2 regions of the Salinarimonas chemoclinalis genome follow, and region 1 is predicted to be linked to the other one. Evidence: predicted binding sites of a transcription regulator. Region 1 holds the regulator's gene; the other holds the start of a gene.
The links. The regulator LexA, encoded in region 1, represses DNA repair genes until DNA is damaged. The targets are predictions, from matches to a motif close to TGTTCNNNNTGTGTTCNG.
Positions count from the first base shown of each region.

Region 2: recA (recombinase RecA) is a predicted target of LexA. The motif match lies at 9,861-9,878, and genes of this name have one in related genera.

Region 1 covers NZ_JBGMWH010000016.1:31,566-46,651, forward strand. Annotated here, with positions in the region: gene AB9M23_RS18685 (cytochrome P450) at 1-460, shown strand, start outside; gene copM (CopM family metallochaperone) at 470-856, opposite strand; gene AB9M23_RS18695 (heavy-metal-associated domain-containing protein) at 933-1,148, opposite strand; tRNA gene AB9M23_RS18700 (tRNA-Arg) at 1,267-1,343, shown strand; gene AB9M23_RS18705 (DUF1476 domain-containing protein) at 1,389-1,700, opposite strand; gene purC (phosphoribosylaminoimidazolesuccinocarboxamide synthase) at 1,977-2,771, shown strand; gene AB9M23_RS18715 (BolA family protein) at 3,105-3,398, opposite strand; gene AB9M23_RS18720 (J domain-containing protein) at 3,537-4,190, shown strand; gene cobS (cobaltochelatase subunit CobS) at 4,343-5,344, shown strand; gene cobT (cobaltochelatase subunit CobT) at 5,375-7,294, shown strand; gene AB9M23_RS18735 (esterase-like activity of phytase family protein) at 7,291-8,325, shown strand; gene AB9M23_RS18740 (serine hydrolase domain-containing protein) at 8,407-9,516, shown strand; gene AB9M23_RS18745 (benzoate/H(+) symporter BenE family transporter) at 9,621-10,823, shown strand; gene lexA (transcriptional repressor LexA) at 10,891-11,604, opposite strand; gene AB9M23_RS18755 (acyl-CoA dehydrogenase C-terminal domain-containing protein) at 11,889-13,679, shown strand; gene AB9M23_RS18760 (acetyl-CoA C-acetyltransferase) at 13,724-14,932, shown strand; gene AB9M23_RS18765 (FAD-dependent oxidoreductase) at 14,953-15,086, shown strand, end outside.
Region 2 covers NZ_JBGMWH010000011.1:1,914-16,999, reverse strand. Annotated here, with positions in the region: gene ppx (exopolyphosphatase) at 1-1,474, opposite strand, end outside; gene AB9M23_RS16075 (RNA degradosome polyphosphate kinase) at 1,520-3,787, opposite strand; gene AB9M23_RS16070 (HdaA/DnaA family protein) at 3,844-4,593, opposite strand; gene AB9M23_RS16065 (AI-2E family transporter) at 4,586-5,689, opposite strand; gene AB9M23_RS16060 (L-histidine N(alpha)-methyltransferase) at 6,079-7,020, shown strand; gene AB9M23_RS16055 (MFS transporter) at 7,017-8,267, shown strand; gene recA (recombinase RecA) at 8,678-9,769, opposite strand; gene cckA (cell cycle histidine kinase CckA) at 10,089-12,620, opposite strand; gene flhB (flagellar biosynthesis protein FlhB) at 12,653-13,720, opposite strand; gene fliR (flagellar biosynthetic protein FliR) at 13,734-14,495, opposite strand; gene AB9M23_RS16030 (flagellar biosynthetic protein FliQ) at 14,590-14,856, opposite strand; gene fliE (flagellar hook-basal body complex protein FliE) at 14,900-15,086, opposite strand, start outside.

The DNA.
Region 1 (15,086 bases):
GGGCGTCGAGGACGTGCGCCGCCTCCCCTTCGCGACCTGCATCGTGAACGAATCGATGCGCCTCTACCCGCCGGGCTGGGCGGTGGGCCGCGAGACGACGCAGCCCGTCGAGATCGGCGGCTGGCCGGTCGCGAAGGGCACGACGGTGATCATGGCGCCGTGGGTGCTCCACCGCGATCCGCGCTGGTTCGACGATCCCGAGGCGTTCCGACCGGAGCGCTGGGAGGACGGGCTCGAGGAGCGCCTGCCCCGCTTCGCCTACATGCCGTTCAGCGGCGGGCCGCGGGTGTGCATCGGCGGGCGCTTCTCGATGATGGAGGCGATCCTCATCCTCGTCACCATCGCCCGCCGCTTCCGACTCGCGCCGGTGCCGGGCCGGGAGACGACGCCCTTCCCGTCGATCACGCTGCGCCCGAAAGGCGGCGTGTGGGTCGAGCCGCAGGCGCGCGGCGGGGCATGAGCGTCGCGCTCAATGACCGCGCGCCGCGAGCCAGGCTTCCATCTCGGCGATTTCCCGCTCCTGCTCGCGGATGACGGCCTCGGCCAGCGCCCGGATCTCCGGGTCGGCCCCGTGATCGAGGACGACCCGCGCCATGTCGATGGCCCCGCGGTGATGCGGGATCATGCCGCGGACGAAGTCCACGTCGGCGTCGCCGGTGAGCGGGATGTCCATCTCCGCATGCATGCGGGCGTTGGCCGCGCGAAACGCGGCGACCGCCGGGCTCTCGGCCGCGACCACGGGGGCGGCGTGGGCGCCGTGGGCGCCGTGGGAGGCGTCCTGGGAGGCGATCGCGGGGGGCGTAGCGGATGCCGCGACGAGGACGAGGGCCGCAGCGGCGACGCGAAGGGACTTCATGAGTTTGCGCTTTCGTCGATTGGACGGGTGGGATGGTGGCTTGGAGTCGGAGCGTGATCGATCGCGGACCCGCTCTTCAGCCGGCCTCGGCCGGCTCGACCGGCGTCGCCTCGTAGCCGCCGCGGGCGAGCGCGGCGCGCAGGTCGGAGTCGCTCGCCCGGGAGACGATCGAGACCCGCTTGGCCGCGACGTCGGCGGAGACCTCCGCGGCGGGATCGACGCCCGCGACGATGCGGGCGATCGCCTTGGCGCAGCCGCCGCAGCTCATGTCTGGAACGCTGTAGAGACGCACGGGACCCCTCCTCGTCGGGTGTGGCCCCATGCTCATCGACCTTCCCATCATGGCAAGGTCAAGCGGATTCGTGCGGGTGGAATCGCGCGCGCGCGCATGCTACATACGCCGCCGCGACGGTCCCGTAGCTCAGCAGGACAGAGCAGCGGTTTCCTAAACCGTTGGTCGGAGGTTCGAGTCCTCCCGGGATCGCCAGATCGTCGCACCGGCCGAGGCCGCGCGGCGGCGGGCTCTCGAACGTCAGCCCGTCTCGATCTCGTGCACCGCGCGGGCCAGCAGGTCGAGCATCTGCTTCCTGATCTCGGCGTCGCTCACGTCGGCCGGCAGGTCGGCACGCAGCTTCTCGTAGACGACCTCGTCCCCCGGCTTCGTCAGGTTGACCGAGACCACGGAGCGGGCGTAGGCCTCCGCCTCGTCGCCGGTCCTGCCGAGCTTCTCGGCGGCCCACAGGCCGATGAGCCGGTCGCGGCGGGCCATCGCCTTGAAGCGGAGTTCCTCGTCGTGCGCGAACTTGTTCTCGAAGGCGGATTCGCGGTCGTCGAAGGTGGTCATGGTCCGATCCGATGCGCGTTGCGACACGCGGGCCCGTGCCCGCGAGGCCGGTATATCGCCCCCGCCCGCCGCGCGCCACCCGGCATGCTGCGTAGGAGCCCGTGCACGGGGTTCCGCGCGGGCGTTTACCCGAGCGTGAAAGGCGCGTTGTGCATCCCCATCTCTTCGGATAGGGTCCCCGCGAACGGGCGGCCCTCATTGCCGCTCGACCGTGCCCGCCATCATGCGTTCCCCCGGCGGCGGGCCGTTCGAGAGCCAGGAGCCTCAGGCCTTCCCATGGATTTCAACAAGCCACGGTACACGCCCATGAATCGCCGCCGTCGGATCTACGAGGGCAAGGCGAAGGTCCTGTTCGAGGGACCCGAGCCCGGGACGCTCATCCAGCACTTCAAGGACGACGCGACCGCCTTCAACGCCAAGAAGCACGAGGTCATCGACGGCAAGGGCGTGCTGAACAATCGCATCAGCGAGTTCGTCTTCCAGCACCTCAACGACATCGGCGTGCCCACGCACTTCATCCGCCGGCTGAACATGCGCGAGCAGCTCATCCGCGAGGTGGAGATCATCCCGCTCGAGGTCGTGGTCCGCAACGTCGCCGCCGGCTCGCTGTCGAAGCGGCTCGGGCTCGAGGAGGGCACGCAGCTGCCCCGCTCGATCATCGAGTTCTACTACAAGAACGACAAGCTCGACGACCCGATGGTGTCGGAGGAGCACATCACCGCCTTCGGCTGGGCGACGCCGCAGGAGATCGACGACATCATGGCGCTCGCCATCCGCGTCAACGACTTCCTGTCCGGGCTCTTCCTGGGCGTCGGCATCCGCCTCGTCGACTTCAAGATCGAGTGCGGCCGGCTGTGGGAGGGCGACATGATGCGCATCGTCGTCGCCGACGAGATCTCCCCGGATTCGTGCCGGCTGTGGGACATGAAGTCCGCCGAGAAGCTCGACAAGGACCGCTTCCGCAAGGATCTCGGCGGCCTGATCGAGGCCTACACGGAAGTGGCGCGCAGGCTGGGCATCCTCGCCGAGACCGACGGCGTGCCGATGGGCGGCCCGCGCCTGGTTCAGTGAGGATCGAGACGTGCCGGCAGGGTGACACCTGCTCTCGGGGCGCACTTCGAACGCCCTCCAGGGAGATCGGTGGATCGCCCAACCGGCTGAAAGCTCTGCACGCGCGGGCTGCGCGAGCGTTCTCCTTCCCTGTAGGGGAAGGTGGCTCGGCGAAGCCGAGACGGATGGGGCGCGCGGCACGCGCGTTCGGCGAAGCCGAAATGCGACGGCGGCAGCGGAAACCGCCCCTTCCGCTTCGCGGAACGCGTCTCTTCGCGCCGCGCCCCATCCGTCACGCGGCCTTCCCCTACAGGGAAGGGGCAGGGCCTGCGCGGCTGCTCGTGGCGGCTTCACTCACGACGACGCCGCCTCCGCCTTGACCGCCAGCGCGTGGAGCCCCCGGTCGAAGGCCTCCTTCAGGGCGGCGTTGACCAGCCGGTGGCGCTCGACCCGGCTCTTGCCGGCGAAGGCGTCCGAGACCACCTCTATCCGGAAGTGGGTCTCGCCACCCTCGCGCCAGCCGGCATGGCCGGCATGGAGGTGGGATTCGTCGACGACCGAGAGGCGCACGGGCGCGAAGGCGTCGGAAAGCCGCGTCTCGATCAGGCTCTTCATCGTGGGCGTCGTTTCGGGCGTCGTGTCGCTCATGCCGGGCCGTCTCTCCGCGCGTGGGGAATGCCTGCCTTGCGTCGCCCGCGCCGCATCGCCGCGTCAAGCCTTCATTGCGACGCGCACGCCCCTCTCGGCCCTTGCCCGCGCGCGGTCATGGCTCATAATCACCGGACCATGGACCTGAACTCGCCCCTGTTCGACCGCATCCGCATCAAGCCGAAGGCCGAGAAGGTCGACGCCCATGCCGAGAGCGCGGCCAAGACCGCGCAGGCCCCCGCCTGCGAGCATCCCGGCTGCGACGGCCAGGGCCTCTATCGCGCGCCCAAGGGCCGCGGCCAGGAGGGCAAGTACTGGCGCTTCTGCATGGACCACGTGCGCGCCTACAACGCCTCGTACAATTACTTCAAGGACATGCCGGAGGAGGCGGTCGCCGCCTACCAGAAGGACTCGGTCATCGGGCATCGCCCCACCTGGTCGATGGGCGTGAACCCCGCCGCCCGGGAGCGTGCGGCGAAGGGCGCGCGCGCCGGCGCCTACGCCCGGGACTGGGCCTATCACGACCCGTTCGACGTGCTGCGCGAGGGCGGCGTCGGCGAGACGCGGCGTGCGCCGGAGCCGCCGCGCCCGCGCTATTCCGGCCCCGTGCGCCAGGCGCTCGACGTGCTCGGTCTCGAGGAGGGCGCGGACGCGCCGACCATCAAGGCGGCCTACAAGGCGCTGGTGAAGCGCTTCCACCCGGACGCCCACGGCGGCGACCGCGCCTACGAGGAGCGGCTGCGCGACATCATCCGCGCCCACGACACGCTCAAGACCGCCGGCCTGTGCTAGGAGACCGACCCGTATCACGAGCCGACGCACCGGCGTCGAAACCGGCCCCGACGTTGCATGGCGCGGCGGCGGGGCGTAACCAGGACCGCGAGCGCGAGACGCGGGCGGCGCGAGGAGCGCGCCGCGCACCGGTCCGCGAGAGAGAGGCGTTCATGCAGGCGACGACCGACACCCGAGCCGAGACGACGAGCGGCATCCCGGACCTGAAGCTGTCCGTGCGCCAGGCCTTCGGCATCGACAGCGATCTCGAGGTGCCGGCCTTCTCCGCGGGCGAGGAGCACGTGCCGGAGGTCGATCCGGACTACATCTTCGACCGCGAGACCACGCTCGCCATCATCGCCGGCTTCGCCTTCAACCGGCGCGTCATGGTCACGGGCTACCACGGCACCGGCAAGTCGACGCACATCGAGCAGGTGGCGGCGCGGCTGAACTGGCCGTGCGTGCGCGTCAACCTCGACAGCCACGTCTCGCGCATCGACCTGATCGGCAAGGACGCCATCGTCCTGCAGGACGGCAAGCAGGTCACGGAGTTCCGCGACGGCATCCTGCCCTGGGCCTACCAGCACAACGTCGCCCTCGTCTTCGACGAGTACGACGCCGGGCGCCCGGACGTGATGTTCGTGATCCAGCGCGTGCTGGAGAGCTCGGGCCGCCTGACGCTGCTCGACCAGAGCCGCGTCATCCGCCCGCACCCGTCCTTCCGCCTGTTCGCGACCGCCAACACGATCGGGCTCGGGGACACGTCGGGGCTCTATCACGGCACGCAGCAGATCAACCAGGCGCAGATGGACCGCTGGTCGATCGTCACCACGCTGAACTACCTGGAGCACGACCGCGAGGTCGAGATCGTGCTCTCGAAGGTGAAGTCCTGGCAGGGGACGGACAAGGGTCGCGACACCGTCGACAAGATGGTGCGCGTCGCCGACCTCACCCGCAACGCCTTCGTCAACGGCGACCTGTCCACGGTGATGAGCCCGCGCACGGTCATCACCTGGGCGGAGAACGCCGCGATCTTCGGCGACGTCGGCTTCGCCTTCCGCCTGACCTTCCTCAACAAGTGCGACGAGCTCGAGCGCAACCTGGTCGCCGAGTTCTACCAGCGGTCCTTCGGCAAGGAGCTGCCGGAGAGCTCGGCCAACGTCGTGCTCTCCTGAGGCACGAAAGCAAGCAGCGACAGGGTCCGCATGGCCATCTCCAACCGCAAGCCCGGCGAGAAGCGGGACGCGCCCAACGAGGGCCTCAAGCGCTCGGTGGCCGCGTGCCTGCGCGCCATCGCGCGTGCGCCCGAGCTGGAGGTGACCTACGCCTCCGACCGGCCGCTCCTCACCTCGGACCGGGCGCGCCTGCCCGAGCCGCCGCGCAAGGCGTCCTCGCAGGACGTCGCGGTGATGCGCGGGCACGCGGATTCGATGGCGCTCAGGCTCGCCTGCCACGACGGCGCGATGCATCGCCGGCTCACGCCCGAGGGCGCGGCGGCGCGCGCGGTGTTCGACGCCGTCGAGCAGGCGCGCTGCGAGTCGATCGGCTCGCGGCGCATGGAGGGCGTCGCCGACAACCTCGACGCCATGCTCGAGGACCGCTACCACCGCGGTGGAAAGTACGAGGACATCACCGATCGCGCCGACGCGCCGATCGAGGACGCGCTCGCGCTGATGGTCCGCGAGCGGCTCACCGGCCGCAAGCCGCCCAAGGCGGCCGCGAAGATCGTCGACCTCTGGCGCGGGCACATCGAGGCGAAGGCCGGCACGAGCCTCGACGGCCTGCTCTCGACCATCGAGAACCAGCGCGCCTTCGCCCGGGGCGTGCGCGACCTCCTCGTCTCCCTCGACATGGTCGAGGAGAGCGAGCTCGAGCCCGAGGAGAGCGAGGACGAGCAGGAGCAGGAGGGCGAGGACCAGTCCGACGAGAGCCGGGAGGGCGAGACCGAGGAGGACGCGCAGGGCCAGCAGGCGGAGATCGAGATCTCCGACGAGGCGACCGACGAGATGGAGGAGGGCTCGCAGGAGGCGGCCGACGGACCGTCGGGCGAGATGCCGGAGGACGCGCAGGACGCCGACAGCGAGGAGGCCAACGAGAGCTGGCGGCCGCCGCCCCCGCGCGCCAACGAGCCGCGGATCCCCGACTACAAGGCCTTCGCCACCGCGCACGACGAGATCGTCCACGCCGAGGACCTGTGCGACGCCGAGGAGCTGACGCGGCTGCGCGCCTATCTCGACAAGCAGCTGTCGAATCTCCAGGGCGTCGTCGGGCGCCTCGCCAACCGCCTGCAGCGCCGGCTCCTCGCCCAGCAGAACCGCTCCTGGCTGTTCGACATCGAGGAGGGCATCCTCGACCCGGCCCGGCTGCCGCGCATCATCATGGACCCGATGACGCCGCTCTCCTTCAAGCAGGAGAAGGACACGGAATTCCGCGACACGGTCGTCTCGCTGCTGATCGACAATTCCGGCTCGATGCGCGGGCGCCCGATCACGGTGGCGGCCACCTGCGCCGACATCCTCGCGCGCACGCTCGAGCGCTGCGGCGTCAAGGTCGAGATCCTCGGCTTCACCACCCGCGCCTGGAAGGGCGGGCAGTCGCGCGAGCAATGGCTCCAGGCCGGCAAGCCGGCGAACCCGGGCCGGCTCAACGACCTGCGCCACATCGTCTACAAGGCCGCGGACGAGCCCTGGCGGCGCGCGCGGCGCAACCTCGGCCTGATGATGCGCGAGGGGCTGCTCAAGGAGAACATCGACGGCGAGGCGCTCGACTGGGCGCACAAGCGCCTGCTCGGTCGGCCCGAGCAGCGGCGCATCCTGATGGTGATCTCCGACGGCGCGCCGGTCGACGATTCGACCCTCTCGGTGAACCCGGGCAACTACCTCGAGAAGCACCTGCGCTTCGTCATCGAGGAGATCGAGACCCGCTCGCCGGTGGAGCTGATCGCCATCGGCATCGGCCACGACGTGACACGCTACTATCGCCGCGCGGTCACCATCGTCGATGCCGAGGAGCTCGGCGGCGTGATGACCGAGAAGCTGGCCGAGCTGTTCGAGGACACCGGCGCCGCGCCGCGGGCGGGCGTGATGCCGCGTCGGGCCGCCGGCGGTCGCCGGGGCGCGCGTTGAGGCTTCCCCGCCGGGGGCTGCTGGCCGGCTTGGCGACGGTCGCCGCCGGCGCGATCGCCCCCGCGCCGCGGGCGCGGGCGGATCTCTCGGGGCCGCTGCCGCTGGCGCTGCGGACCTACCCGATCCGCGACCTGGGCGCGAACGGCCTCGTCGACGGCCGCCACGGGCGGCTGCGTTATCGCGGCGGGATCGAGGTGCAATCCGGCGAGCGCACGTTCGGCGGGTTCTCGAGCCTCGTCGTCCTCGACGACGGCGGCGCGCTGCTCGCCGTCTCCGACCACGGCTACTTCCTCGCCGCCGACATCCGGCGCGGGGGCGACGGCGCCATCGTCGATCTCGCGAACGCGGTGCTCGCGCCGTTGCTGGGACCGGAGGGCGGGCTCCTGTGGCGCCAGGGGCTCCACGACGCGGAGGCGCTGACGCTCGACGGCGGGACGGCCTACGTCGGCATCGAGCAGGAGCAGGTGGTCTTCGCCTACGATCTGCGGGCCGGCATCGCCGCGCCGGGAACGCCGCTCCCGCTGCCGCCGGCCGTGCGGGCCGTGCTCGACCGCTGGCCCGGCAACAAGGGAATCGAGAGCCTCTTCGTCGCGCCCGCGCCGTCCGCCTTCCCCGGCGCCCTCGTCGCCATCGCCGAGCGCGCGCGCCGCGGCGACGCGACGCCGACGGTCGGCGTCGTCCTCACCGGGCCGGCCGCCGGGGCGACCTTCGCGGTCGCGCGCTCCGATGCCTTCGAGATCACCGATTGCGCCGTCCTGCCGGACGGCGACCTCCTGCTGCTCGAGCGCCGCTACGCGCTGATCAGCGGCGTCGCCGCGCGCATCCGCCGCGTGTCGGGCGCGGCCCTCGCGCCCGGCGCGACCCTGGACGGCCCGACGATCTTCGAGGCGGACTGGACGAACGCCATCGACAACATGGAAGGGCTCGCGGTCCACCGCGGCCCGGGCGGCGAGACCATCCTCACGATGATCTCCGACGACAATTATTCATTGCTCCAGCGCACGCTGATCCTGGAGTTCGAGCTGGTGTGATCGACCCCGGCGCCTCTTGCGGGCCGGCACGGCCGAGCTAAGCTCGCACGACCGATCCGCCAGCGCACCGGACCTCTCCCGATGACGATCCCGCACCTCCCCGCCCGCCGCGCTCGCGCCGGTGCGCGCATCGCCTCCTGCCTCGCCGCCGCGCTGCTCGCGGCCCCCTCCGCCGCCCTCGCCCAGCGCCTCGCGGACGTCGACGCCCTCGTCGCCCCGCACGTGGGGTCGGACACGCCCGGGCTCGCCGTCCTCGTCGCGGAGGACGGGGTCGTGCGGCACCTCGCGGGCTACGGCGTCGCCGACATCGAATCGCAGGAGCCCGTCACCCCGGATACGCTGTTCGACCTCGCCTCGGTCTCCAAGCAGATGACGGCGCTCGCCGCGGCGCTCCTGGTCGAGGACGGCACGCTCGATCCGACCGCCCCCGTCGCCGACGTGCTGACGATGCTGCCAGCGCTCCCGGAAGGGGCGAGCCGGGCGATCCTGCTCGAGGATCTCGTGCGCCACACGAGCGGCCTGCCGGACTACCTCGGTGACGCGCCGGGGCTCGGCTTCGACGAGACGACGACCAACGGCGACGTGCTCGCCTGGGTCGCGGGCATGCCGCTCGACGCCGAGCCGGGCACCGTCTTCGCCTACTCGAACACCGGCTATCTCGTGCTCGGCGCCCTCGTGGCCGCGGCCGACGGCGTCGAGAGCCTCGACGCGGTGCTGCACGCCCGCGTCTTCGAGCCGCTCGGCATGACGTCCTCCGCCTCCGGCTACCCGCGGGACGAGGCGCGTCGCGCCTCCGGCCATGCCGGGACGGACGGCGCCTTCGAGGCGAGCGGATGGGATACGTCGGTGGAGGGCGACGGCTCGATCTGGACGAGCCTCGCCGATCTCGCCCGCTACGAGGCCGCGCTCGCGGAGGGGTTCGCACCGGGCGAACTCCTGGTCTCGCAGGGTGCCTTCGACGACGGGGAGCGGATCGCCGACGAGAGCGGCGCCGGCTACGGCTGGGGCTGGTCGCTGTACACCGACGACTTCGACAGGACGGTCGCGGCGCACGGCGGCTCCTGGTACGGCACGGCGGCGTACTACTATCGTGGGCTCGACACCGGGGTCTCCGTGGTGGTGCTCGCCAACGGCGAGGATCTCGACGCGGAGAGCCTCGCCTGGGAGATCGCGCGGGCGCTGGAGGAGTGACGCGCACCGCCCGCGGCGCAGCCCTGGTCGGCGCGCGCGGGGTGGCGTGCGTGCCCGCCGGGCGGCAGTCTCGCACGGCTGGACGAGCGGGACGTAAGCGGGACATGAGCGATATGGCGGGCGGCACGGGGACGGCGGAGGCGCGCGCGCCGGCGGAGGGGGGCGGCGGGCCGATCCAGCCGGTCTCGGCGGGGGCGCTCGCGGCGCTCGTCGGCTTCGCCTCGACCTTCGCGCTGCTGCTGCAGGGCTTCGTCGCGGTGGGCGCCACGCCCGCCCAGGCGGCGTCCGGGCTGCTCGCGGTATGCCTCGTCAAGGGCGTGCTGGCGATCGGCCTGTCCTGGCGCACGCGGCTGCCGATCTCGATCGCCTGGTCCACGCCCGGCGCGGCGCTGCTCGTGGCGACCGGCGCCTACCCGGGGGGCTTCCCGGTCGCGGTCGGCGCCTTCCTGGCGGCCTCCGTCCTCGTGATCCTGGCGGGGGTGATCCGGCCGTTCGGCCGCGCCGTCGAGCGCATCCCGATGCCGCTGGCCGCCGCGATGCTGGCGGGCATCCTGCTCGACCTGTGCCTCGCCCCGGCGCGCGCGACGCTGGTGGAGCCGGCGCTGGCGCTGCCGATCGTCGTCGTGTGGGCGTCGGCGCTGCGCTTCGCGCGGCCGTATGCCGTGCCGCTCGCGGTTCTGGTGACGATCGGCCTCGTCTTCGCGGCGACACCGCTGCCCGAGGCGTCCTGGGCCGCGCTCGCACCCCGGCCCGTGCTCGTCGCTCCGACCTTCTCGCTCGACGCGCTCGTCGGTCTCGCCCTGCCGCTCTTCCTCGTGACGATGGCCTCGCAGAACGTGCCGGGGCTCGCGGTGCTCGCCGCCAACGGCTACCGACCGCCGGTCGGGCCCGTCTTCGTCGGCACCGGCGTCGCGAGCGCGATCGCCGCCCCCTTCGGCGGCCATCTCGTGAACCTCGCCGCCATCACCGCGGCGCTGTGCGCGGGACCCGAGGCGCATCCCGACCCGGCGAAGCGCTGGGTCGCGGCGGCGACGGCGGGGGCGGTCTACGTCGCGCTCGGCCTCTCCGCGGGCGCGGCGGCCGCCTTCATCGCGGCCTCGCCGCCGATCTTGATTCAGGCGGTGGCCGGCCTCGCGCTGCTGACGAGCTTCGCGGGCGCGATCCAGGCGGCGCTCGCGGACGAGAAGGCGCGCATGGCCGCCCTCGTCTGCTTCGTCACCACCGCCTCCGGCGTGGCCTTCTTCGGCATCGGCGCGCCGTTCTGGGGATTGCTCGCCGGCGGGGCGATGTGGATGCTCCGGCGGTGATCGGGGGCTCGGCGCGGGAGCGGCATCGCCGCCGATAACCGTCCGATCCCGGATACGCCGACCCCGCTCAATACCGCCGGAACAGGCTCACCAGCTTGCCCTGGATCTTCACCCGGTCCGGCCCGAGCACGCGCGTCTCGTAGGCGGGGTTGGCCGCCTCGAGGGCGATGGAGGAGCCGCGGCGGCGGAAGCGCTTCAAGGTCGCCTCCTCGTCGTCGATCAGCGCGACGATGATGTCCCCGGTGTTTGCCACGTCCTGCTTGCGCACGACGACGATGTCCCCGTCGAGGATGCCCGCCTCGATCATCGAATCGCCGCGGACCTCCAGCGCGAAATGCTCGCCCGAGGCGACGAGGTCCGGCGAGACGGTGATCGAGTGGCTCTGCGACTGGATCGCCGAGATCGGCACGCCCGCCGCGATCCGGCCCATGACCGGGATCTGGATGCCGCGCTCCTCGTCCGGAACGCTCGGCGGCGCCGCGGGCGCCGACGCGGCCTTGGGCTTCGCCGCGAGCCCGCCCTCGACGACGCTCGGGTTGAAGCGCCGGCTCGACGGCACGCCCAGGCCCTCGGGCAGGCGCACGACCTCGAGCGCCCGCGCCCGGTTCGGCAGCCGCCGGATGAAGCCGCGCTCCTCCAGCGCCGTGATCAGCCGGTGGATGCCCGACTTCGACTTGAGGTCGAGCGCGTCCTTCATCTCGTCGAAGGAAGGCGGGACGCCGGTCTCCCGCACCCGCTCGTGGATGAAGCGAAGCAGTTCGTGCTGTTTGCGCGTGAGCATGGAGCGACCCCGTCCTCGAGCCTTCCGCGCCGCCGGCCGAATCGCGATGGCGGTCACGCGGAAAACAAACGCGGAACTCATACCCGTTCCCCATGCGTTCCGCAACCCCCATCGCGGCGACTCGTCGCGGGACGGTGAACGGATCGGCGACGACGGGGTCCCCGGGCGGCGGCCCGCCGGGACGCGGCCTCCCTCTAGCCAGCGGCGACGAGATAGTTTATATATGAACTATCCACGGCGCGCATCCGTGCGAAACGCCCGCCCGATCCCTAGGGAGAGAGCCCATGCCGGTCTACAAGGCCCCCGTCGCCGACACGTCCTTCATCCTCGACGACGTCCTGAAGCTGTCGCGCCACGCCGATCTGCCGGGCTTCGCCGACGCCACGCCCGACACGGTGGCGGCGATCCTCGAGGAGGGCGCGAAGCTGACCGAGACGTCGTGGGCGCCGACCAATCTCGCGGGCGACCAGGAGGGCTGCACGCGCAACGCCGACGGCAGCGTCGCCGCGCCCAAGGCGTTCAAGGCGGCCTACGAGGCCTACGTCCAGGGCGGCTGGCTCGGGCTCTCGGCGCCCGAGGAGTTCGGCGGCCAGGGCCTGCCCACGACCCTCAACACGGTGATGCAGGAGTTCGCCTCCTCGGCGAACCTCGCGCTCGCCATGTACCCGGGCCTGACGATGGGCGCCATCGCCGCGCTGATCGAGCACGGCTCCCCGGAGCAGAAGGCGACGTACCTGCCCAAGATGATCGAGGGCACCTGGTCGGGCACGATGAACCTGACCGAGCCGCATTGCGGCACCGATCTCGGCATGATCAAGACCAAGGCGGTCCCCAACGGCGACGGCTCGTACGCCATCACCGGCACGAAGATCTTCATCTCGGCGGGGGAGCACGACCTCACCGAGAACATCGTCCACCTGGTGCTCGCCCGCATCGAGGGCGCGCCGCAGGGCACCAAGGGCATCTCGCTCTTCGTCGTGCCGAAGATGCTCGTGAACGACGACGGTTCGCTGGGCGCACGCAACGGCGTCTCCTGCGGCTCGCTCGAGCACAAGATGGGCATCCACGGCAACGCCACCTGCGTGATGAACTACGACGGCGCCACGGGCTGGCTCGTCGGCGAGGAGAATCGCGGGCTCGCGGCCATGTTCGTGATGATGAACGAGGCGCGGCTCGCGGTGGGCGTCCAGGGCCTCGCGGTCTCCGAGGTCGCCTACCAGAACGCCGTCGCCTACGCGAAGGACCGCCTCCAGGGCCGTTCGCTCACCGGCCCGAAGAACCCGGACGGCCCGGCCGACCCGATCATCGTCCACCCGGACGTGCGCCGCACGCTGATGACGATCCGCGCCATCAACGAGGCGGCGCGTGCGCTCATCCTGCGCACGGCGCTCGAGAGCGACATCGCCCACCGTTCGCCGGACGCGGCCGCGCGCCAGAAGGCCCTCGACTTCCTCGGCCTGATGACGCCCGTCGTGAAGGGCGTGTTCACGGATCTCGGCTTCGACAACGCGGTCAAGGCCCAGCAGATGTTCGGCGGGCACGGCTACGTCGAGGAGTGGGGCATGTCGCAGTTCGTCCGCGACGCCCGCATCACCATGATCTACGAGGGCGCCAACGGCATCCAGGCGATGGATCTCGTCGGCCGCAAGCTCGCCAAGGACGGCGGGCGCGCGGTGATGGCCTTCTTCGGCGAGGTCGAGGCCTTCTGCAAGGCGAACGCGTCGGACCCCGCGATGCAGCCCTATATCGGGCCGCTCGGCGAGGGCCTGGGGCGCCTCCAGCAGGCCACGATGTGGTTCATGAACAACGCCATGGCCAAGCCCGACAACGCCGGCGCCGGAGCGACCGACTACATGCACATGTTCGGGCTGGTCGCGATGGGCTGGATGTGGGGGCTGATGGCCGAGGCGGCGCTCGCGAAGGAGGGTGCGCCCGGCATGGAGCGCATTATGGCCGAGAAGCTCGTCGTCGGGCGCTTCTACATGGAGCGTCTGATGCCCGAGACCGCGGCCCAGCTGGCGCGCATCTCCGCGGGCGCGGACACGACGATGGCGCTGCCGGCGGAGGCGTTCTGAGCGAGCCACGGCGCATACGAACCGAACGCCACAGGGAGGCATCCATGACCGACGCCTACATCTACGACCACGTCCGCACGCCCCGCGGACGCGGCAAGCCGGACGGGTCGCTGCACGAGGTGCCGGCGGTCGATCTCGCCGTGACCGCGCTGAAGGCGATCCGCGACCGCAACCGGCTGCCCCCGGTGATGATCGAGGACGTCGTGCTGGGCTGCGTCGACCCCGTCGGCGAGGCCGGCGGCGACATCGCCCGCGCCGCCGCGCTCAAGGCCGGCTTCGGCAAGGAGGTGCCGGGCGTCCAGATCAACCGCTTCTGCGCCTCGGGCCTCGACGCGGTGAACCTCGCCGCCGCCCAGGTGATGAGCGGCATGAAGGAGATGGCGATCGGCGGCGGCGTCGAATCCATGTCGCGCATCGGCATGGGCGCGTCGGGCGGCGCCTGGCCCGTCGACCCGAAGCTCGCCATCGACACCTACTTCCTGCCCCAGGGCATCTCGGCCGACCTGATCGCCACCAAGTACGGCTTCTCCCGCGACGACGTCGACGCCTTCGCGGTGGAGAGCCAGAAGCGTGCGGCCAGGGCCTGGGACGAGGGCCGCTTCGCGCGCTCCGTCGTGCCGGTGCGCGACGTCAACGGCCTCACCATCCTGGCGAAGGACGAGCACATGCGGCCGTCCACCGACATGCAGTCGCTCGGCGGGCTCAAGGCGGCCTTCGAGCAGATGGGCGACATGGCGGGCTTCGACGCGGTGGCGATCGCAGCCCATCCCGACGTCGAGGCGGTGCGCCACGTCCACCACGCGGGCAACTCGTCCGGCATCGTCGACGGCGCGGCCGCCGTCCTCGTGGGCTCCAGGAAGGCCGGCGAGATGGCGAGCCTGACGCCCCGCGCGCGCATCAAGGCCTTCGCTTCGATCGGCTCCGACCTCGCGCTGATGCTGACGGGCCCCGTCGACGTGACCGAGCTCGTGCTGAAGAAGGCGGGCATGACGAAGGACGACATCGACCTCTTCGAGATCAACGAGGCCTTCTCGTCTGTGGTGCTGCGCTACATCCAGGCCTTCGACCTCGATCCGGCGATCGTCAACGTCAACGGCGGCGCCATCGCCATGGGCCATCCGCTGGGCGCCACCGGCGCCATGGTGCTCGGCACGGTGCTCGACGAGCTCGAGCGCCAGGGCAAGCAGACGGCGCTCGTCACCTTGTGCGTCGCCGCCGGCATGGGCACCGCCGCCATCATCGAGCGCGTCTGAGAGAGCCGGGAGACAAGACCATGGACCTCACCAACTTCCGCTTCGAGACCGACGCCGACGGCATCGCACTCCTCACCTGGGACATGCCCGGGCGCTCGATGAACGTCATCACCCCCGAGGTGATGGAGGAGCTCGCCCGCGTGATCGAGCACGT
Region 2 (15,086 bases), on a different contig from region 1:
CGACGAGGTCACCCATGTCCTCGGGCAGGTTGAGGACGATGCGCGGGCCCTTCGCGCCGCCGCGCGCGATCAGCGCCGTCTTCGGCAGCACGCCCTCCATCGCGACGGAGACCGGATAGGCCACGCGGAAGGCGCCTCCGAGGATGCGCGCGAGCCCGATCAGCCGCGGGGTCGCGAGGCCCTTGAGCTGCGCGCTCGCCTTCTCCAGCGACAGGCCCTCGTGGCGGAAGTAGTTCGACAGCGCGAGATAGGCGCGGCCGGGATGGTCGATGCCGACGAAGGCGCCGTTGGCGATGATGTTGAGGCTCTGCTCGCCGCGATAGTCCGGATGCGCCCGCCAGCCGATGTCGGCGAGCAGGCAGGCGGCGTGGCGCAGGCGCCGTTCCTGCGGCGTCTCGTCGAGCTCCAGCGTCTCGAACAGCGTGTCCGTCCACGAGACCAGCTCGACGCCGTGCCCGGGCGAGCGGGCGCGCAGGACGTTGAAGTCCGCCGCCGCCGTGATCAGCGGGTCGCGGGCCTTGAGATCGTCGTCGAGCCGCTCGAACAGGATGCCTTCGCGCACGCCCAGCGCCGAGACGGCGATGCTCGCGGGCCGCCCGAGCTTGATGATCTCCTCGAGCACGATGGCGCCGTAGGCGAGCAGCGGCCGGCGCGCGTCCGAGACCGCGTCGATCTCCTTGAGCGCGGTGGCGGGCGTGCGCTCCACCATCTCGAGGAAGGCGAGCCCGTCGGCGGGATCGATGCGGTAGTCGTGCATGACGCGCAAGGGGTAGCCGCGCTCGGCCATGTGCAGGCGCGCGAGGTTGCGCCAGGTGCCGCCGACCGCGTAGAAGGTGCGGCCCTTGAGCCGCGCGAGCTGCGGCGCCCGCGGCAGCGCCTCGCGCACGAGACGGCGCGCCTTCTTGGGGCTGTCGTCGGAGAGATCCTGCAGCGTCAGCCCGCCGAGCGGCAGCGTCACGCCCTGCCCAGCCTCGAGACCCGCCACGTCGACGAGTTCGAGGGAGCCGCCGCCGAGGTCGCCGACGATCCCGTCCGCTTCGTGGAAGCCCGAGATCACGCCCAGGGACGACAGCTCCGCCTCGCGGGCGCCCGAGAGCAGCTCGATCGGCCGCCCGACGATCTCCTCGGCCCGCGACAGGAAGTCCGGCCCGTTCTGCGCGTCGCGCGCCGCCGCGGTGGCGAGGACGAGGATTTCGCCGACCCGGATCGTCTCGCACAGGACCTTGAAGCGGGCGAGCGCCCTGAGCGCGCGCGCCACCGCCTCGTCCTCGAGCCGCCCGGTCGAGACCACGTGCCGGCCGAGCCCGCACAGGACCTTCTCGTTGTAGATCGGCATCGGAGCGCGGGTGAGGCCCTCGTAGACGACGAGACGCACCGAGTTCGAGCCGATGTCGATGATCGCGATCGGCCGCCCGACCTTGAGGCGGCCGGGCGCGGTGTCGCGCGGGTTGGTCTTGTCGCTCGTCGTGTCCAACGATCTCGCCCCTGTCCGCCGGAGCCCCCCGGGTGGGATGATGCTCTAGCTCCTCGCCCGCCGGCGCCGCGACAGCTCCCGCGGGCTCGACGTCTTCAGCGACTTTCCACGACCCGAGAGGCTCGGGTTCGTCATGAAGAACTTGTGCGCGTTGAAAGGTTCCTCGTCCGCGTCCGGAACGATGCGCTCGCTCGACCCGTCGGGCAGGACGCGCCAGCTCTGCTGGTTGTCGAGCAGGTTCGCGAGCATGATCTGATCGAGCACCTGCTGGTGCACGGTCGGGTTCGTGATCGGCAGGAGCGCCTCGACGCGCCGGTCGAGGTTGCGCTGCATCAGGTCCGCGGACGAGATGTAGACGTGCGCCTTGGCGTGCGGCAGACCGTGGCCGTTGCCGAAGGCGTAGATGCGCGAGTGCTCGAGGAAGCGCCCGACGATGGACTTCACGCGGATGGTCTCGGACAGGCCCGGGATGCCGGGCCTGAGGCAGCAGATCCCGCGCACGACGCAATCCACCTGCACGCCGGCGGCGGAGGCGTCGTAGAGCGCGTCGATGATCTGCGCGTCGACGAGCGCGTTGCACTTGAGCCAGATCGCCGCCGGCCGCCCCGCCGTCGCGTGGGCGATCTCCTCCTCGATGTGCTGGAGGAGCCGCTTCTTCGCCGTCACCGGCGAGACCGCCATGCGCTCGAGTTCGGCGGGCTCGGCGTAGCCGGTGATGTAGTTGAAGATTCGCGAGACGTCGCGGGCGATCACCGGGTCCGCGGTGAAGTACGACAGGTCGGTGTAGATGCGCGCCGTGATCGGGTGATAGTTGCCCGTGCCCACGTGGCAATAGGTCACGAGGTTTCCCCCCTCGCGCCGCACCACCATCGACAGCTTGGCGTGGGTCTTGAGCTCGATGAAGCCGAACACGACCTGGGCCGAGGCCCGCTCGAGGTCGCGTGCCCAGCGGATGTTGGCTTCTTCGTCGAAGCGCGCCTTGAGCTCGACGAGCGCGGTCACGGACTTGCCGGCCTCCGCCGCCTCCGCGAGGGCCGCCACGATGGGCGATTGCGAGGAGGTGCGGTACAGCGTCTGCTTGATGGCCACCACGTTGGGATCCCGCGCGGCCTGTTCCAGGAAGCCGACGACGGCGTCGAAGCTCTCGTAGGGGTGGTGGACGACGATGTCCTTCTCGCGGATCGCGGCGAAGGCGTCCCCGCCCTTCTCGCGGATGCGCTCGGGGAAGCGCGGCGCATACGGCTTGAACTTCAGCTCCGGCCGCTCGAGCCCGACGATCTGCGAGAGGTCGTTCACGGCGAGCATGCCGTCGACCTTGAAGACCTCGTCGGGGGCGACGTCGAGCTCGTCGGAGACGAACTGGGCGAGATCATCGGACATCGAGGCCTCGATCTCGAGACGGATCACGCTGCCGCGCCGGCGCTGCTTGAGCGCCGTCTCGAAGACACGCACGAGATCCTCCGCCTCCTCCTCGATCTCGAGGTCGCTGTCGCGGATCACCCGGAAGCACCCCTGGCCGATTCGCTCGTAGCCCGGGAAGAGCCGCGAGGCGTGCATCTCGATCGCCTGCTCGAGCGCCACGAAGCGCAGGCCGGCCCCGCCGTCCGGCAGCTTGATGAAGCGGTCGATCTTGAGCGGCAGGCGGATGAGCGCGTTGAGCAGCCGCCCGTCGCTGCGGCGGCGCAGCTTGAGCGCGATCGTCATGCCCAGGTTGGGGATGAACGGGAAGGGGTGCGCCGGGTCGATGGCGAGCGGGGTGAGGATCGGGAAGACGTGGTGGAGGAAGTGGTCCTCGAGCCAGGCGCGCTCGGCCCCGTCGAGGTCCCCCTCCCCGACGATGGCGATGCCCTCCTCGAGCAGCTCCGGTGCCAGGGCCCGCCACCGGGCCTGCTGGTCGCTGGCCAGCGTCGAGACCGCCTGCGCGATCCGCGCGAGCTGCTCGGAGGGGGTGAGCCCGTCCTGGCTCACCGCGGAGACGTTGGAACGCACCTGCCCTTTCAGGCCGGCGACGCGCACCATGAAGAACTCGTCCAGGTTGTTGGCCGAGATCGACAGGAAGCGCAGCCGCTCCAGCAGCGGATGATTGGGGTTCTGCGCCTCCTCCAGGACCCGCCGGTTGAACTGCAGCCACGAGAGCTCGCGGTTGACGAACCGATGCGGCGTGCCGCGCAGGTCGGCGCCCTCCGGCGCCTCGCCCTTCTGCACCGCGGGCGGGTTCTCCACCTCGGCGATCGCCTGAACTTCCTCGCGGGTGATGTTGGCGCGCAAGATTCTCTCCCCGTCGTCGCATCGGCGCCCCCACTCGAACGCCATCGATGTGACGGGGTGATGATAGAGGCAAGGCCGGGCGGGCGGAAGGGCGCGGCCGGTCAGGCCCGACCTCGATCGGGCCCCGCCTCGACCGCGGCGCCGCCGGCGTCCTGCGCCCCCTCCTCTCCGGTCAGCCGCGCGAGGTACTGCGCCGCCATCGGCCGCGTGATTCGCCGCTTGGCCGAGAGCGCCTCGGCATCGAGCGCCGCCACCGCCTCGCCCGCCGCGGCGAGCGAGCGCTCGAGGCGCAGGGCGAGGAAGTCCACGACGCTCGTGTCGACGACGAGCTGGCGATCGAGGAAGAGCTTGACCAGCACGGCCTTGAGCAGCCCGTCGTCCGGCGCCGCGAGCCGCGCGACCGGCGCGAGCCGCAGCCGCGAGAGGAGGTCCCGGGTGGCGATGCCCCAGGCCTCCGGCGGGCTCGCCGCCGTGATCAGGACGCAGCCACCGCGCTCGCGCACCCGGTTCAGCAGGTGGAACAGAGCCGGCTCGTCGAGCGGGCCGGCGTCCGCGTCCTCGAGCAGGATCGCGCCCGCGGCCGCGAGCCGCGGCACGTCCTCCTCGCGCACGAGGCGCGCGGCGATGCGCACGGGGCCGGCGCGGGCGGCCCAGATCGCGCCGAGATGCGTCTTGCCGGAGCCGCGCGGCCCCTCGAGACGCAGCACCGGGTCGCTCCAGCGCGGCCAGGCCTCGATCGCCGCGTAGGCCGCCTCGTTCGAGGGGCCGACGAGGAAGTCCTCCTCGGCGTGGCTCGGTGCCCCGGCGAGGTCGAGGGGGAGCTGGCGCATGCGCCCGCCCGGCTCAGCCATCCCCGTCCTCCGCCGGGCGCTGCGGCCCGCGCCCGAGCGCCGGATCGTAGAACGGGCTCTCCAGGTAGCGGCCGATCGCGAAGCGGGTGAGCACGCCCACCATCGCCGCGAGCGGGACGGCGAGCAGCAGGCCCACGAAGCCGAACAGCGAGCCGAAGGCGAACAGAGCGAACATCAGCCAGACCGGGTGGATGCCCACCGCCCCGCCGAGCAGCTTCGGCGAGAGGAAGTTGCCCTCCACGAACTGGCCGAACAGGAAGATCGAGAGCGTCGCGACGATCCAGATCCAGTCCGGCCAGAACTGGACGATGGCGACGCCCACCGAAAGGAGCAGCCCCGTGATCGAGCCGACGTAGGGGATGACCGACAGGAGCCCGGCCACGAGCCCGATCAGCGCCCCGAAATTCAGCCCTATCGCCATCAGCGCGAGCGCGTAGAAGCCGCCGAGGATGACGCAGAGCGTCGCCTGCCCGCGCACGAAGCGCGAGAGCACGTCGTCGATGTCGCCCGCCAGCCGCCGGATGGTGGCGCGGTTGCGCAGCGGGAGCCAGCCGTCGACGGTGGTGACCATCCGGTCCCAGTCGACGAGCAGGTAGAAGGCGATGATGGGTGTGAGTACGAGGAGCGAGAAGACCGAGATCACCGTCTGCCCGCTCGCCAGCAGCGTACCGAGGACGGTGCCGAGGTAGCCCGCCCCGCGCGAGACGATGTCCCCGATGTTGCGCTGGAGCTCCTCGCCCGAGATCTCGACGCCGAGATAGTCGAGCAGCGGCGCGCCGCGCTCGACGAGCAGGCTCTGCAGGCGCGTCACGTAGGCCGGGAGGGTCTCGAGGAACGCGGTCGTCTCGCGGGCGACGAGCGGCAGGATCAGCACCAGCACGAGCACGAACACGAGCACGAAGGCGAGCAGGATCAGGAGCGTGGCCGCGAGCCGCCCGAGCCCGAGCCGCTCCAGCCGGTCCGCCACGGGATCGAGCAGGTAGGCGAGCGCCAGCGCCGCCACGAAGGGCAGCAGGATGTCGGAGAACAGCCACAGGAAGAACGCCGTGGCGACGAACGCGGCGAGCCAGAACCCGGCCTGCTTCTGGATGGTCATCGATCACGCCCCGAAGAGCGCCGGCCCACGCGGGCCGGCGGCGCACGCACAGGGCTACGCCGTGGCGCTTCGGGAGGCAAGACAGCGCGCCGCGGGACACGCGTGCGCCGCGCTTCTGACCTAGCGTCAAGATGGAAAAAGCCCTTGCAACACAGCTTTTGGTTACCTACAAGAACCACGGCAATCTCGAAGCGGAGCGACGAACGGCCATGGACTCGACGACCTCGCACGCCCAGACCCGCCAAGCCTCTTCCTCTTCCTCTTCCTCTTCCTCTTCCTCTTCCTCTTCCTCTTCCCCTCCCGCACCCGCTCCGTCGGCCGCGGACGACCTCGAGCAGCGCGCCTGCCGCTCGCTCGCCTGGTACCTCGGCGTCGACGAGGACCGCATCGTGACGCGGGCGAACAGCCGCAAGTACGCGCCGCAGTCCGGCGACCGCGCCGAGCGCTCGCGCCTCGCGGAGATCTTCGGCCTGATGCGCCGGCTGAACGAGGCGGCGATCGGCGACCCGACGATCGGCGCGACCTCGCACGATCCCGTCGGCCTGCGCGATCTCCTCACGATGGCGGCGCTCGAGGTCTCGCACGCGGCGGGCGGGCAGCGCTATCATTGGGTCGAGCTCGGGCCCGAGCCGACGAAGACCTGCCACATGCTGGAGCGCCTCGCCCGGCTCGGCGTCGCGCCGGCGAGCTACACCGCCGTCGACATCAACCCGGAATCCGCCGAGACGATGCGCGCCGGCGTCTCACGCATCCTGCCGGACGCGCTGGTGCGGCCGCTGACGGTCGACTACGACACGATCGGCGCCGCCGATCTCGCGCTCGACGCGGCGCCGATGGTGATCACCCATCTCGGCTTCCAGGAGGGCAACGACACGCCGGCGAACACGCGCGCGCGGCTGATGCGGCTCACCCGGCCGGGCGACCTCGTCCTCTCGGAGATGCAGGTCGTCGCGGACGGCGCGCTCGGCGGCATCGGCGCCTTCTACGCGCTCCCCGAGATGCGGCGCTTCTCCGAACTGACGGCGCGCTCGGTGACGCGGGCGACGCTCGCGGACTACGCGCATTTCGTCGTGCCGGTCGATCTCGCCGAGTCGCCGCCGGTGCTGGCGGCCGTGTGCGCGCACGAAGTCGACCGGGACGCACGCGGGCGCGCGGACCGCACGCAGGCGGACGAAGCGCCGCTCCCGGCCTGGGTGCTGACCAACGTGTGCATCAAGCTCTCCGACCGGCAATTCCGACGGATCCGCGAGGAGGGCGGGCATTTCGAGGTGCTCTGGCAGGGCCTCACCGGCGACCGCACGATCGCGATCCAGCTCTCTCGGCGGCTGTGAGCGGGACGAGCGGGCGGCGGGGAGACGCCGAGGGAGACGCAAGGAAAGACGCGAAGCGGGGCGACGGGGCGCTGTCGCCCCTCGCGCTCGTTCCCGCCGGCATCGCCATCGTCGGCGCGACCTACGGCCTCGCGCGCTACACCTACGGCCTGTTCGTGCCGCAGATCGGCGCGGCGTTCGCGCTAGACGCCTTCGCGCTCGGCCTGATCGCCAGCGGCTCCTATGCGGCCTACCTGCTCGCGACGCTGTTCGGCTCGACGGTGTCGGCGACGCTGGGGCCGCGCCCGCCGGTCGTCCTCGGCGGGCTCGCGGCGGCGGCCGGCATGGCGCTGATCGGGCTCGCGCCGAACGTCTGGGTCCTGGCCGCGGGCGTCGTGCTCGCGGGGGCGAGCCCCGGGCTCGCCTATCCGCCGATGTCGGACGCGGTCATGCGCCTCGTCGCGGAGCGCCACCAGAACCGCGCCTACGCCTGGATCAATTCCGGCACGAGCTTCGGCGTCATGCTGTCGGGTCCCGTCGCGATTCTGGCGGGGGTGCAGTGGCGCACGGCCTGGCTCGTCTTCGCCGCATTGGCGCTCGCCGCGACGATCTGGAACGCGTTCCTCCTGCCCGGCCGCGGGAGCGCGGGGCCGGCGGCGGGCGCGGCGGCGCGGCCGCCGCGGCTGACGCGGGCGTTCCTGATGCGCCGGGAGGCGCGCCCGCTCTTCGCCGGCGCGTTCGCCTTCGGGCTCGTGACCTCGGTGTTCTGGACCTTCGCCGTCGAACTCGTCGTCGCGCGCGGCGGCCTCGCGCCCGACGCGGGACGCGTGTTCTGGATCCTGATCGGCGTCGCGGGGGTCGCCGGCGGCCTCGCCGGGGATCTCGTGCGCCGCTTCGGGCTCTCGACGGTGCTCGCCGCCGGCACGGTGGCGATCGCGCTCGTGACCGCCATCCTCGCGGCAGCGCCCGGCAGCGCGCCCCTCGTGCTCGCGGGCGGCGCCCTCTACGGGGCGGCCTTCATCCTGGTGACGGGTCTCTACGGCATCTGGAGCGTCAACGTCTTCAACGACCGGCCCTCGGCGGGCTTCGGGGCGACGTTCTTCCTGATCTCGGCCGGCCAGCTGGTCGGGCCGGCGCTCGCCGGGGCGGCGGCGGACGAGGTCGGCCTTCCCGCCGCCTTCTTCGCCGCGGCCGCGCTCGGCCTCGCCGTCGCCGTGCTGCGCCCGACGCACGACGTCCGCGCCATGGCACGAGACGCGCCGCGATGATCGGCGGGAAGCACCGCAGTTCCCGCTCCGCGCAGCCCTCGACCGGCACCGAGCCACCCCGAGCCCCGCGGGATCGGGCCTGCATGGCGGCCGGAGACGGCCCGGGGCCGCGACACCGAGACGAGCGAAGCGGATACGAGCGAAGCCGGCGGGCGGCACCGTGCCGCATCGCCGCCTCGCCGCATCACCGCCTCGCCGCATCACCGCCTCGGGGATGCGCGAGCCTCGGGCTGCGTCACGCCGCGCATGGCGGCGCGGTCCCACCCCGAACTCGCCCACCCCGAACTCGCCCACCCCGAACTCGCCCACCCCGAACTCGCGGATCGCCCGACCCGGTCCGAGGCTCGCTCGTCGCGCGCCGGGCGAGCGCCGAGCCGGGGGACCTCGCCCCCGCGAGAGCGGGTGGCGCGTCAGGCCTCGCCTTCGTCCAGGTCGTCGGCGGTGGGCGTCGCCTCGTCGAGGATGCGGTCGGCCAGCACGCCCGAATTCTGGCGGATGGCGTCCTCGATGCGCTTGGCGACGTCTGGATTGTCCTTGAGGAAGGTCTTGGCGTTCTCGCGCCCCTGGCCCAGCCGCTGGCTGTCGTAGGAGAACCAGGCGCCGGACTTCTCGACGATGCCGCCCTTCACCCCGAGGTCGAGCAGTTCGCCGACCTTGGAGATGCCCTCGCCGTACATGATGTCGAACTCGACCTGCTTGAACGGCGGGGCGACCTTGTTCTTGACGACCTTGACGCGCACCTGGTTGCCGATCGCCTCGTCGCGGTCCTTCAGCGTCGAGACCCGACGGATGTCGAGGCGCACCGAGGCGTAGAACTTCAGCGCGTTGCCGCCCGTCGTCGTCTCCGGCGAGCCGTACATGACGCCGATCTTCATGCGGATCTGGTTGATGAAGATCACCATCGTCTTCGAGCGCGAGATCGAGCCGGTGAGCTTGCGCAGCGCTTGCGACATCAGGCGCGCCTGCAGGCCCGGCTGCACCTCGCCCATCTCGCCCTCGATCTCGGCGCGCGGGGTGAGCGCCGCCACGGAATCGACCACGAGCACGTCCACCGCACCCGAGCGCACCAGCGTGTCCGTGATCTCGAGCGCCTGCTCGCCGGTGTCCGGCTGGGAGATCAGCAGGTCGTCGAGCTGCACGCCGAGCTTGCGGGCGTAGACCGGATCGAGCGCGTGCTCGGCGTCGACGAAGGCGCACACGCCGCCCTTCTTCTGCGCCTCCGCGATGGTGTGGAGCGCGAGCGTCGTCTTGCCGGAGCTCTCCGGCCCGTAGATCTCGACGATGCGCCCACGCGGCAGCCCGCCGACGCCGAGCGCGACGTCGAGCCCGAGCGAGCCCGTCGACACCGTCTCGATCTCGACGAGCGGCTGGTTCTTGCCCATCCGCATGATCGAGCCCTTGCCGAACGCACGCTCGATCTGCGAGAGCGCCGCGTCGAGCGCCTTCGTCTTGTCCTTGTCCATGGGGGAGCCTTCCACCAGCCTCAGCGAGGTCTGAGCCATTTCGCGAATCCCTTATTGCACGGGGTGGAGACGAATCTCAACGCGGCGTCGACCTCCGCAATGTACGCGCTTCGTTCTCTTACGCAAGAGCTAAAACGAAAAGGGAACGGAAAATTCCCGGCGCCGCCGCCGCGCCCGTCGCGCAAGGGTTTGCGGCGCGCCCGCCGGAGACCGCGCGAGACCGCGCGAGCCCGCGGCCGGGTCCACCCGGCGCGGCCGACGCGGGTCGTCGCGATCCGCCGCCCGCGGCGGCGTCCACAGGAAAGGTCCGCGCGAGCCCGGCAGCGCGCACCGCCCACGGCGGGCCGCCGCCGCTCCGTCACCGCCCCATCGTCTCCTTCACCGTCTCCACCAGCTGCTTCAGGGTGAAGGGCTTGGGCAGGAAGGCGAAGTCCTCGCCCTCCGGCAGGTTCTTCTTGAAGGCGTCCTCGGCGTAGCCGGAGACGAACACGACCTTGAGGTCGGGATGCGTCTTGCGCAGCTCGCGCAGGAGCGAGGGCCCGTCCATCTCCGGCATCACCACGTCCGAGACGACGAGGTCGACCGGCGCTTCGGACCTCGCGATCGCCTCGAGCGCCTCGACGCCGGAGGCGGCCTCGAGCACGGTGTAGCCGCGGGCCTTGAGCGCGCGGGAGTTCACCGCCCGCACGGGGTCCTCGTCCTCGACGAGGAGCACGACGCCGTGGCCGGTGAGGTCGGCGTTGGGCCTCGCGAGGGGGCCGAGCCGTGCCGCCGCCACCTCGGCGGAGGTCTGCACGTGGCGCGGCAGGTAGACCTTGAAGGAGGCGCCTTCGCCCGGCGTCGAATCGACGTAGACGAAGCCATTGGACTGCTTGACGATGCCGAACACGGTCGAGAGGCCGAGCCCGGTGCCCTTGCCGATCTCCTTCGTGGTGAAGAACGGCTCGAAGATCTTGTCCATCACCTCGGGCGGGATGCCGGTGCCGGTGTCGGCGACCTCGACGAGCACGTAGTCCGCCGCCGGCATGCCGGGGCGCTCGAGGCGGGCGGCCTCCTCGGCGTGCACGTTCGCGGTGCGGATCGTCAGGCGCCCGCCGTCGGGCATCGCGTCGCGGGCGTTCACCGCGAGGTTGATGACGACCTGCTCGAGCTGGTGCACGTCCGCCTGGATCGGCCACAGGTCGCGCCCGTGGCGCAGATCGAGCTCGACGCGCTCGCCGAGCAGGCGCTTCAGGAGCATCGTCAGGTCGGACATGGTCTCGCCGAGGTCGAGCACCTCGGGGCGCAGCGTCTGGCGCCGCGAGAAGGCGAGCAGCTGGCGCACCAGGCTCGCGGCCCGGTTGGCGTTCTGCTTGATCTGCATGATGTCCTGGAAGGCCGGGTCGGTCGGCCTGTGGTTGGCCAGCAGCAGGTCGGAATAGCCGATGATCGCCTGGAGCACGTTGTTGAAGTCGTGCGCCACGCCGCCTGCGAGCTGGCCCACGGCCTGCATCTTCTGGGCCTGGGCGAACTGCGTCTCGAGCTGGCGCTGCTCGGTCGTCTCGAGCGCGTAGACGATGGCGACCTCGCCCTCCCCGTCCGTCTCGTTGACGGGGCTCGTCCAGATCCGCGCCGAGCGCTCGCCGGGACCGACGATGCCGACCTCGACGGGCTCGGCCGCGCGCGCACTCTCGGCGGCGGCGAGCGCGCCGGCGAGCGACTCGTGGTCGCGCTCCAGCACCCGCTGGACGAGGCGCGGCTCCTCGCCGCCGGGCTCGGCGCGCGGCATCGTGCCGAACAGCCGCACGAACGGGGCGTTGGCGCGCAGGATGCGCCCCTCGCGCCCGAGCGTGGCGATGGCGATCGGCGTATTGTTGAAGAAGCGCGCGAAGCGCACCTCCGCGGCGCGCTGGGCGTCCGCGGACCCCTCCTCGCCCGCCGAGCGGTTGATCACGAGCGTGCGCGAGGCGCCGCGCTCGCCCTCCATGCCGAAGGCGACGCGGTGGTAGAGCCGTGCGGGCAGCGCCTGGCCGGCGCGGCGCGTCATGTCGATGTCGAAGATCTCGGTGCGCACCTCGCCCGGCGCGCCCTCCACCGAGGCGAGCAGGGTCGCCGCGTCGGGGGGCACCATGTCCTCGAGCGCCAGCCCGCCGGAGCCGACCTTGGCGAGGTCGTGGTCGAGCCAGGCGGCGAGCGTGGCGTTCATGTAGGCGACCGAGCCGTCCGGCTCGACGGAGAAGAAGCCCGCCGGCGCATGGTCGAGATAGTCGATGGCGTGCTGGAGTTCCTGGAAGACGTTCTCGTGGCGCTCGCGCTCGTGCGTCACGTCGGCGATCGACCAGAGCACCGCGGGCTTGCCGCCCGGGCGCGGCAGCGGGCGCACGCGCACGCGATACCAGCCGTGGTCACCGCGCCCGCCGAGCGCCGGCGAGAGGCGGATCTCCTCGGCGAGCGCGCGCTCCTCGCGCGCGGCCTGGGCGAGGCGGTAGATCGCCTCCGAGACCTCCGGCGCGCCGAGGAAGAGGCGCTCGACGGTCTTGATCTCGGAGAGTTCGGTGGCGCCCGCGAAGGAGAGATAGGCCTCGTTGGCGTAGGCGACGCGCCCGTCCCCCTCGACCACGACGAGCCCCTCCGACGAGGAATCCGCCATCGCCTTGGTCAGGTCGTTGCGCGTGCCCTGCGCCGAGAAGCCGAAGGCGCCGATGGCGTAGGCCGTGATGAAGAACACGCCGGCCATGGCGAGCAGCGCGAGCAGCGCCGTGATCAGCGGCTGGGCCTGCTCGCTCGTGACGAAGGAGAGGCCGAAGAAGGCACCCGGCAGCACGAGCGCGAGGACGACGAGGAGCCAGATCTTGCCCGGCGTCTCGCTGCGCTCGATCGCCCGCTGCGGCTTGTCGCTCGTGTGAGCCATGTGCGTGTCGCCTGTTCTCGTCGCTCGAGCGGTTATGCCCGACGCCGCCTGAGCCGCAAGACGTAACCGATGACCTCGGCGACGGCGGAGTAGTGTTCCACCGGGATCTCCCGGTCGATCTCGACGGTCGCGTGCAGCGCACGGGCGAGCGGAGGGTTCTCGACGATGGGCACGTCGTGCTCGCGGGCCTTCTCGCGGATGCGCAGCGCCAGCGCGTCGACCCCCTTGGCGACGCAGATCGGCGCCGGCATGCCCTTCTCGTACTTCAGCGCGACGGCGTAGTGCGTCGGGTTGGTGACGATCACGGTGGCCCGAGGCACCGCCGTCATCATCCGCTGGCGGGCGCGCTCCATGCGGATCTGGCGCCGGCGCGCCTTCATCTCGGGCGAGCCTTCGGACTGCTTGAACTCCTCCTTCACCTCGCGCCGCGTCATGCGCTGGCGCTTGAGCCAGGAGAAGCGCTGGTAGAGGAAATCCCCCACCGCGACGAAGAAGAACAGCGCCAGCACGCTGCCGAGCAGCTTCACCGAGAGATCGCGCACCTCGAGGAAGAGCAGCGTCGGGTCCTCCTGCACCAGCGTGTCGACGCGCGCGCGCTCGCCCCACAGGATGACGGCCACGAGCGTGCCGATGATCGCGAGCTTGAGCAGGCCCTTGGCGAAGTTGACGAGCGCCTCCATGCCGAAGACGCGCTTGAAGCCGGATACGGGGCTGATGCGATCGAGCTTGGGCGTCAGCGGCTCGACGGTCCACAGCAGGCGATGCTGCATGCCGCCGCCGGCGAGTCCGGCGACGATGAAGATCGCGAAGGGCGCCGCCAGCGCGATCAGCACGGTGACGATGGCGTCGCGCATCACGGCGAGGTGGCCGGCGCCGTCCGTGACCTGATGCGCGTTGGCGAGGAAGCCCGTCACGCCGTTCGCGATGCGCTCGGCGCTGAAGCCGGAGACGAGCAGCGCCGCGAGGGTGAAGCCACCGAGCACGAAGAAGGTCGTGATCTCCTGGCTCTTGGCGACGTCGCCCTTCTGGATCGCCTGCTCGAGCTTTCGCGGGGTCGGCTCTTCCGTGCGATCGTCGTTCTCGGTGTCCTGGTCCGCCATGGCGCCCTCCCCTCTAGAGGCCGGAGATGGTGGACAGGAAGGCGCGCAGGTTCTCGAGGAACACGCTCATCATCACGCCGACCACGATGGCGAGCACGATGAAGCCGCCGAGGATCGTCGCCGGCAGCGCCAGGAAGAAGACCTGGAGCTGCGGCATCAGGCGCGAGAGGATGCCGAGCCCCAGGTTGAACAGGATGGCGAAGACGATGAACGGCGCGGAGATCTGCACCGCGAGCGCGAAGCCGCGCCCCACCGCCTCGATGCCGAGCCGCGCGACGTCGCCGCTCTCCGGCAGGCCGCCGGGCGGGAGCATGTCGTAGCTCGCCCGCACGGCGGCGATGGCCAGGTGATGGAGGTCGGTGACGAAGATCAGCGTGATGGCGAGCAGCGTCAGGAAGTTGGCGATCGCGGTCTGCTGCCCTCCCGCGGAGGGATCGACCGTCATGGCGAAGCCGAGCCCCATCTGCTGGGCGATGATGGTGCCCGCGGTCTGGAGCGCGCCCACGACCATGCGCACGGCGAGCCCCAGCACGAGGCCCACCAGGATCTCCCCGAACAGGAGCGAGAGCGTCGCCGGTCCGGCGATGCCGCCCGCGGGCTCCACGAGCGGGCGCACGGCGGGATAGACCACGATGGTGAGCAGCACCGCGAAGGCGAGGCGCACGCGCGGCGAGATCAGCTGCTCGCCGAGCCCCGGCAGCAGCATCACGAGGGTGCCCACCCGCGCGAAGGCGAGGAGGAAGGTGGTCGCGACGGCGGGCGAGACGAGCTCCATGGGCCGGTACGATACGAGATTCGCGGGCCGCGCGCGCGGCTCGTGCGCGACCGCCGCGACCGTCGCGGCCGTCGCGATCGCGACCGCGGCCACCTCACCCGCCCGCCACGATGCGCTCGGCGACCCGGGACATGTAGCCCGCGAGCGCGTCGCTCATGAGGGGGAGCATGATCAGCAGCGAGACGAAGACCGCGATGATCTTGGGCACGAAGACGAGGGTCTGCTCCTGGAGCTGGGTGAGCGCCTGGAGGAGCGAGATCGCCACGCCCACGGCGAGCGCGACCAGCATCACCGGCGCCCCGACCTTGAAGAAGGTCATGATGCCGTCGCGGGCGATGTCGAGGATGGCCATGCCGGTCATGGTGGTACGCTTTCCGCGGGTGGTCGTGGTGCCGTCGCCGCCGTCAGATCGGCATGCGCATGATCTCTTCGTAGGCCTGGATGACGCGGTCGCGCACGGCGACGAGCGTGTTGAGTGCGGCCTCGCTCTCGGCCACCGCGGTGACGACGTCGACGACGTCCGCGCGGCCGGCGGCGGCGGCGCTCGCCTGCGCCTCCGCGGCGCGGCCCGCCTCGGCGACGGAGCCGATC